2 regions of the Streptomyces bathyalis genome follow, and region 2 is predicted to be linked to the other one. Evidence: predicted binding sites of a transcription regulator. Region 2 holds the regulator's gene; the other holds the start of a gene.
What was found. Region 2 encodes HspR, which represses chaperone genes until heat shock. Its sites were predicted from a motif close to TTGAGNNNNNNNNNCTCAA; they were not measured.
Positions count from the first base shown of each region.

Region 1: a site for HspR is predicted at 2,208-2,226, ahead of lon (endopeptidase La). Genes of this name have one in related genera too.

Region 1 covers NZ_CP048882.1:2,276,161-2,280,366, forward strand. The annotation lists gene lon (endopeptidase La) at 1-2,185, opposite strand, end outside; gene G4Z16_RS09695 (spermidine synthase family protein) at 2,325-3,074, shown strand; gene G4Z16_RS09700 (response regulator transcription factor) at 3,170-3,979, shown strand; gene G4Z16_RS09705 (HAMP domain-containing sensor histidine kinase) at 4,116-4,206, shown strand, end outside.
Region 2 covers NZ_CP048882.1:4,006,711-4,010,916, reverse strand. The annotation lists gene pdxR (MocR-like pyridoxine biosynthesis transcription factor PdxR) at 1-1,365, opposite strand, end outside; gene G4Z16_RS17465 (methyltransferase domain-containing protein) at 1,442-2,266, shown strand; gene G4Z16_RS17460 (heat shock protein transcriptional repressor HspR) at 2,442-2,900, opposite strand; gene dnaJ (molecular chaperone DnaJ) at 2,902-4,089, opposite strand; gene grpE (nucleotide exchange factor GrpE) at 4,147-4,206, opposite strand, start outside.

The DNA of each region.
Region 1 (4,206 bases), 1.7 Mb from region 2:
TCGCCACGTCCGTGCGCACCTGGCGGCCGCTCAGCAGCGACGCCAGTGCGGTGGTCATGGTGATGCCCGCGCTGGGGCCGTCCTTCGGCACGGCACCGGCCGGCACGTGCAGGTGGATCCCCCGGTCCTTCAGATCGGCCACCGGCAGCTCCAGCTCGGCGCCGCGCGAGCGCAGATACGACAGGGCGATGTGCGCGGACTCCTTCATCACGTCACCGAGCTGGCCGGTGAGGGTCAGTCCGGAGCCGCCCGTCTCGGGGTCGGCGAGCGACGCCTCGACGAAGAGCACGTCGCCGCCCGCGCCCGTCACCGCGAGCCCGGTCGCCACGCCCGGCACGGACGTACGCCGCTCCGCCGGGTCCTGAGCGGACTCGGGGGTGTGGTGCGGACGGCCGATCAGCGAGCGCAGCTCGTCCGCGCCGACGGTGAAGGGCAGCTCGCGCTCCCCCAGCTCGTGCTGGGCCGCGACCTTGCGCAGCACCCGGGCGACCGAACGCTCCAGGTTCCGCACGCCCGCCTCACGCGTGTACTCGCCGGCGAGCCTGCGCAGCGCGCCGTCCTCCAGCAGGACCTCGTCGGCCGCGAGGCCGGTCCGCTCCAGCTGGCGGGGCAGCAGGTGGTCACGGGCGATGGTGACCTTCTCGTCCTCGGTGTAGCCGTCGAGCTGCACGAGCTCCATGCGGTCCAGCAGCGCCTCCGGGATCGCCTCCATCACGTTGGCGGTGGCGAGGAAGACCACGTCCGACAGGTCGAGTTCGACCTCCAGGTAGTGGTCCCGGAAGGTGTGGTTCTGCGCCGGGTCGAGGACCTCCAGCAGCGCCGAGGACGGGTCGCCCCGGAAGTCGGCGCCGAGCTTGTCCACCTCGTCCAGGAGGACGACCGGGTTCATCGAGCCGGCCTCCTTCACGGCGCGCACGATGCGGCCCGGCAGCGCACCGACGTACGTGCGCCGGTGACCGCGGATCTCCGCCTCGTCGCGGACACCGCCGAGCGCGACGCGGACGAACTTGCGTCCCATGGCACGCGCGACGGATTCGCCGAGGGAGGTCTTGCCGACCCCGGGCGGCCCGACCAGCGCCAGCACCGCGCCGCCGCGGCGGCCGCCGACGACCCCGAGGCCGCGCTCCTCGCGCCGCTTGCGCACCGCGAGGTACTCGGTGATGCGCTCCTTCACGTCCTGCAGACCGGCGTGGTCGGCGTCCAGTACGGCCTGGGCGCCGCCGATGTCGTAGGCGTCCTCGGTGCGCTCGTTCCAGGGCAGTTCGAGGACGGTGTCGAGCCATGTGCGGATCCAGCCGCCCTCCGGCGACTGGTCGGAGGCGCGCTCCAGCTTCTCCAGCTCCTTGAGCGCGGCCTTGTGCACGTGCTCGGGCAGGGCCGCGGCCTCGACACGGGCGCGGTAGTCCTCGCCCTCGTCCTCGGGGTCGCCGTTCAGCTCGGCGAGCTCCTTGCGCACGGCGTCGAGCTGGCGCCGCAGCAGGAACTCACGCTGCTGCTTGTCGACGCCTTCCTGGACGTCCTTCGCGATCGACTCCGCCACGTCCTGCTCGGCGGCCTGGTCACGCAGCGTCTTCACGGCCAAGCGCAGCCGCTCCAGCGGGTCGAGGGTCTCCAGGAGCGTGATCTTCTGCTCGGTGGACAGGAACGGTGAGTATCCGGCGTTGTCCGCGAGGCGGCCGGGGTCGTCGATCTGCTGGAGCCGGTCCACGACCTGCCATGCCCCGCGCTTGCGGAGCCAGTCCGCGGCGAGCGCCTTGTACTCGGTCATCAGCTCGCCGACGCCCGGTCCGGCATCGCCGCTCTCCCCGGCGTCCCCGGCGTCATCGGCCGTCTCGGGCTCCTCGATGAGGACACCCTCCACCCACAGGGCCGCGCCGGGGCCGCTCGTGCCGGCGCCGACGCGCACCCGCTGCCGGCCGCGGATGAGGGCTCCGGGATCGCCGTCGGCCAGGCGCCCGACCTGTTCGACACGGCCGAGCACGCCGATCTCCCCGTACGTGCCCTCGACCCGGGGCACCAGCAGCACCTCGGGCTTGTCCTTTCCGGTGGCGGCGGCCTGGGCAGCCTCCACCGCACCCCGGACCTCGCTGTCTGACAGGTCCAGCGGCACCACCATTCCCGGGAGCACGACCTCGTCATCAAGGGGCAGCACGGGCAGGGTGAGCGGTGTGGACGTCGAAGCCATGATCTCTCCCTCGGCAGGCAAGTTGAGCTATGCCCACTCAATGCTTGCGGGGGCCGGGATGTTCCATGGCGCCCGCCATGTTCGCCAGGAGCGATCACCGGCGCGGCACGGCGCCCGCACGACGCGGCAGGATGGGCGCATGCCCCAGCAGCACAGCCACACCACCCCTCACAACAGCGCCACCCCCGGCGGTCATGCCCCGATCGACGACGGCGCCGGGGGACCCGTCGTCCTCGACCGCCGCGACGGGCCCCACGGCGAGGTCGTGCTGCGGCAGCACGGGCAGCTGCTCCAGATCATCGCCAACGGCACCTTCCTCATGGACACCTCCGACGGGCGTTCCGAGCGCCTCCTCGTACGGGCCGCCCTGGAGGAGCTGCGCCGCGGAGCGCACCGTCGGCCTCCCCGGCTGCTCATCGGCGGCCTCGGCGTCGGTTTCTCGCTCGCGGCGGCCGCGGACGAGCCGGCGTGGGGCCGCATCACCGTCGTCGAGCGCGAAGAGGCGGTCATCGACTGGCACCGGGAGGGCGGGCCCCTCTCACGGCTGTCGGCGCGGGCCCTTCGCGACCCGCGCACCGAAATCGTGCACGCCGACCTATTGGGCCACCTCGGCGGGGGCGAGCGGTTCGACGCGCTGTGCCTGGACATCGACAACGGCCCGGACTGGACCGTCACGGAGGACAACGGCTCCCTCTACTCCCCCGCAGGGCTCGCTGCCTGCAGTGCCAGCCTGGCGCCCGGCGGCGTACTGGCCGTGTGGTCCGCACAGGCCTCCCCGACATTCGAGGATGCATTGCGGAATGCCGGATTCCGACGAATTCGCACAGAAGAGATCCCCGTTATCCGAGGCGTCCCCGACGTGGTCCACTTCGCAACCAAACCGGCATAGCCGCAGCCGACACGATCCCCTTACGCTGCTGCAAGCACGCACACAAACAAGCCACGGGGCCATTGCAGGGGCGGGGTCGAATGGACCAGAAGAACATCACACAGACACAAAGCAACAACGCGTCCTCGACGACAACCCCTGGCGCGCAGCGCCGAATCCTGGTCGTCGAGGATGATCCCACCATCGTGGACGCCATCGCGATGCGGCTGCGCGCCGAGGGATTCCAGGTCCAGACGGCGGGCGACGGTCCTGCCGCCGTCGACACTGCCGAAGCCTGGCAGCCGGATCTCATCGTGCTCGATGTGATGCTGCCGGGCTTCGACGGTCTGGAGGTCTGCCGGAGGGTGCAGTCCCAGCGTCCGGTCCCCGTGCTGATGCTCACGGCGCGGGACGACGAGACCGACATGCTCGTCGGCCTCGGAGTCGGCGCGGACGACTACATGACGAAGCCGTTCTCCATGCGCGAGGTCGCCGCCCGGGTGCACGTACTGCTGCGCCGCGTCGAGCGCGCCACCCTCGCCGCGCACACACCGCGCAGCGGCATACTCCGCCTCGGCGAGCTGGAGATCGATCACTCGCAGCGCCGGGTCCGGGTCACCGGTGAGGACGTGCACCTCACGCCCACCGAGTTCGACCTGCTGGTGTGTCTCGCGCATTCCCCGCGGGCCGTCCTCTCGCGCGAGCAGCTGCTGGCCGAGGTCTGGGACTGGGCGGACGCCTCCGGCACGCGCACCGTCGACAGCCACATCAAGGCCCTGCGCCGGAAGATCGGCGCGGAGCGCATCCGTACGGTGCACGGCGTGGGCTACGCGCTCGAGACGCCGTCGTCGGGCTCCAACTCGGCGAACGCGGCGTCCGGCGCGGAGGGCGGCGGCTACCCGGCGTCGGCCACGGACGGCTCCTGACGGGCGGCGTCGCGACGTGACAGATGTGCCTGACACGCCGTCCGCCCGCCGGCCGATCCGCGCATCGCGCACGGTCCGCGTCACCGGGAAGTTCCTGGGGCGCGGGCTGCGCGCCCTGGCGCGCCTGAACCAGCGCCTGCGCCGGCGCTGGGAGCCCGTCTGGGTGGGCTGGCTGGACCGGATCTGGGAGGGGCTGCGCCCCCTCGACCCGTACCGCTCGGTGAAGG
Region 2 (4,206 bases):
GATCCCCCGCTCGAGCGCCGCCGACGCCAGAGCGGTGTCGGCGAACCGCCCGTCGTCGAAAGTGACCGTCAGATGCAGGCCGGCCGCGGCGCCGTGCACGGTCGCGTCCGGCAGATGCGCCCCGACGGCGCCGATCATCGCGTCCCGGCGACGGCGGTGCCGCCGCCGCATGAGCCGCAGTTGCCGCTCCAGCTCCCCCGACTCCATCAGCTTCGCCAGCACGAGTTGCGGCAGCACGGCGTTGCCGAGGTCCGTGTGCCGCTTGGCGTCCACCAGGGCCTCCCGGTAGCGCGGCGGCGCCAGCACCCACCCCACCCGCAGCGCGGGCGCCAGGAGCTTGGAGACGCTGCCGGCGTAGCAGACCCGCTCCGGCAGCATCGACCGCAGCGCCGGAACGGGAGGACGGTCGTAGCGGTGCTCCGCGTCGTAGTCGTCCTCGACGACCAGTCCGCCCTCGTCCGCCCAGCGCATCAGCTCACGGCGCCTGTCGCCGCCGAGCACCACGCCGGTGGGGAACTGGTGTGCCGGGGTCAGCAGCACGGCCGCGGCTCCGGAGGCTCGCAACCCGCCGACGTCGACGCCGTCCCCGTCCACCTCGACGGGCGGTGTGCCCAGTCCCCATCTGCGAAGCACCTGACGGCCCCCGAGCGAGCCGGGTTCCTCCACGGCCACCTCGTGCAGACCGTCCTCGCGCAGCAGTTGGGCGAGCAACGCGAGCCCCTGCGAGACGCCCGCGACGACGACCACCTCGTCCTCGCCGGCCCCGATGCCTCGGTTACGGGCCAGCCAGCGGGCCACCGCGCGGCGCAGCTCCGGCTCCCCGCGCGGGTCCCCGTAACCGAGCCCGTGGACCGAGAGCTCTCCCAGCACGGAGCGCTCGGCGCGCAGCCAGGCCGTACGGGGGAACGCCGCCAGGTCGGGCACGCCGGGCGTCAGATCGACGCGGGCGTGGACGGCCCGGAGCGTCTCGAGGATCTCCGTACGGGGTTCGGCGTCGAAGACCTCCCCACGCGCCGGGAGCCGCCGCGGCCCTGTCACCGCGGGGGCCGGAGCCGCGGCCGCGGCGACCACGACCGTCCCGCCCCGGCCGCGGCCCGCGACGTGCCCGTCCTCGCTCAGCCGCTGGTACGCCTCGGTGACCACGCCACGCGAGACCCGCAGCTCCGCGGCCAGCACCCGCGAGGCGGGGAGCCTGCTGCCCACCGGGAGCCGTCCGTCCGAGATCGCGAGCCGGAGCCGCCGGGCCAGCCAGCCGGCCAGCCCTCCCCGCGGTGCGTCGGCGATGTCGAGCTGGAGGAAGTCGGAACCCACCGCGGCCGACGCCGATACGGACCTGTCAGTTGCACTCTCTTTGGCCCTGTCCACAGGTCCATGGTCCCAGCAGAGTGAGGACGGACAGCGTCGACGACGGGTGCGGACCGCCCGGGAGGGAGGCCGACCAGTGACATCGGCCCGCTACGTACACGGCTACTCGGCGCGCGAGGCAGGCCGCCTCAGCGACCAGGCGAACACCCTCGCCGCGCTCCTGCACCAGGGCACGGCCTACCCGCCGGGCAGCCGTGTGCTGGAGGCCGGGTGCGGAACGGGCGCTCAGACCGTGCACCTCGTCGCCTCCAGCCCGCAGGCGCACATCGTGGCCGTCGACACCTCGGAGAGCTCGCTGGCCCTTGCCCGCGAACGTGTGACGGCACGGGCGCCCGGGGCGAATGTGGAGTGGCGCCGGGCCGATCTGTTCGATCTCCCGTACGGGGACGGGGAGTTCGACCATCTCTTCGTGTGCTTCGTGCTGGAGCATCTGCCCGAGCCGCGGCGCGCGCTGGCCGGGCTGCGCAGGCTGCTGCGTCCCGGAGGGACCGTCACCGTGATCGAGGGGGACCACGGTTCGGTGTTCTTCCACCCCGACAGCGCCCCCGCACACGCGGTGGTCGAGACCCAGGTGCGGCTCCAGTCCACGGGCAGGGGCGACGCGCTGATCGGCCGCCGGCTGCACCCGCTGCTGACCGAAGCGGGCTATGCGGGCGTGGACGTACGGCCACTCACCGTCTACGCCGACGGGAACCGGCCCGACCTCGTCCAGGGCTTCACCCGCGACACCTTCATCGCCATGTACGAACTCATCCGCGACGACGTCCTGGCCGCGGGCCTCATGACCCGCGCCGACTGGGACCGCGGCATCGCCGACCTGCACCGCACCGCGGAACCGGGCGGCACCTTCCACTACACGTACTTCAAGGCGGTCGGCGTCGCGCCAGGAGCCGCCGTCTGAGCTCCGGCGGCAGCAGTACGCTCACCGCCTCACCACAGGGCGAGGACGTCCCATGGGTCACACTCATGGACCCGGAGGGCAACGCGTTCTGCGTCCTGGGCCCGCGCAGGGGCTGAGACCCGGCGGCTGCAGCACGCCCCCGAGGCCCGCCGCCCGCCGGGAGCCCGTGGGTGCGTCAGTCGCGGCGCTGCTTCTTGGGGCGCCAGACCACCAGGGCGCCGGACTGGGGGTGCACGTCCTCGTACGGGACGAGGTCGCGGCGGTAGGAGGCGTGAACCTGGGCCTCACGCTGCTGCATGGCCGCCGCGGCGCCCTCGACCGCCTGCTGGAGCTCCACGACGCGGGACTTCAGCGCCGCGACCTGGTTCTCCAGCTCGATGATGCGCTTGATGCCCGCGAGGTTGATCCCCTCGTCCTGGCTCAACTCCTGTACCTGCCGCAGGAGTTCGATGTCGCGCGCCGAGTAGCGCCGGCCGCGCCCCGCGGCGCGGTCCGGAGAGACCAGGCCGAGGCGGTCGTACTGGCGCAGGGTCTGCGGGTGCAGACCCGAGAGCTGAGCGGCGACCGAGATGACGTACACAGGGGACTCGTCGGTCAGCTGGTAGGGGTTGCGTCGTCCACCTCGGCCGTTCACCTCAGTCTCCCTTCGCGGCCTTGAACAGAGCCGCCCGCGGGTCCTCCGCCGCGGTCGCGTCGCGGTAGGACTCCAGGATGCCCTTCGCCTTCTCGCTCAAATCCTGCGGAACAGATACGTCGATGGTGACCAGCAGGTCGCCCTTTGTCCCGTCCTTGCGCACGGCGCCCTTGCCGCGGGCCCGCATCGTACGGCCGCTGGGCGTGCCCGGTGGCAGCTTGAGCGTGACCGGCGGGCCGCCGAGCGTGGGCACCTTGATCTCGCCGCCGAGCGCCGCTTCCGGATAGGTGACGGGCACGGTCACCGTCAGGTTGTCGCCCCTGCGCCCGAAGACCGGGTGACGGTCGACGTGGACGACGACGTACAGGTCGCCGTGCGGGCCGCCCCGCTCGCCCGGTGCGCCCTTGCCGCGCAGCCTGATGCGCTGCCCGTCGCTGACGCCCGCCGGGATGCGGACCTGCATGGTGCGCGAACTCGTCGCCCGTCCCGACCCCTTGCACGTGTCACAAGGGTCCTGGGCGATGAGCCCGCGGCCCTTGCAGTCCACGCAGGGGTCGGTCAGCGAGAAGCCGCCACCGCCGCCCCGCGAGACCTGGCCGGTGCCGACGCAGGTCGGGCACACACGCGGTGAGCCGTTCTTGTCGCCCGTGCCGGCACACGCCTTGCACGCCGCCGAGGAGGACATCCGCAGCGGGACCGTCGCCCCGTCCACGGCCTCGGTGAAGCTGAGCGTCACCTCGGACTCGATGTCCTGTCCGCGGCGCGGCTGCGTGCGCGTACCGGCACCGCCGCGGTTGAACAGACCGCCGAACACGTCACCGAGACCGCCGCCGAAGCCGCCCGCACCGCCGCCGCCTCCGGGCTGACCGCCTCCGAAGAGGTCGTTCAGGTCGAAGTTGAAGCCACCCGCTCCGCCGGGACCACCGGGACCGCCGGTCCTGATGCCCCCGTTGCCGAACAGGGCGCGCGCCTCGTCGTACTCCTTGCGGCGCTTGGTGTCGCCGAGCACGTCGTAGGCCTCGGAGGCGTCCTTGAAGCGCTCCTCGGCCTTGGCGTCGCCCCGGTTGGCGTCGGGGTGGTTCTCCCTGGCGAGCTTGCGGTACGCCTTCTTGATCTCGGCTTCGGTGGCATCCTTCGGGACGCCGAGGACCTTGTAGTAGTCCTTCTCGATGAAGTCCTTCGTACTCATCCGCGGCGTCCCTCCTCCCCGGTGCCGTGTCCGCGTGTGCCGCTCTGTTCTGTCTGGTCAGCCCTGGTCGGGGCCACCGTTCTCCTCTTCGTCGGCGGACTCCTCCGCACCCGTGGC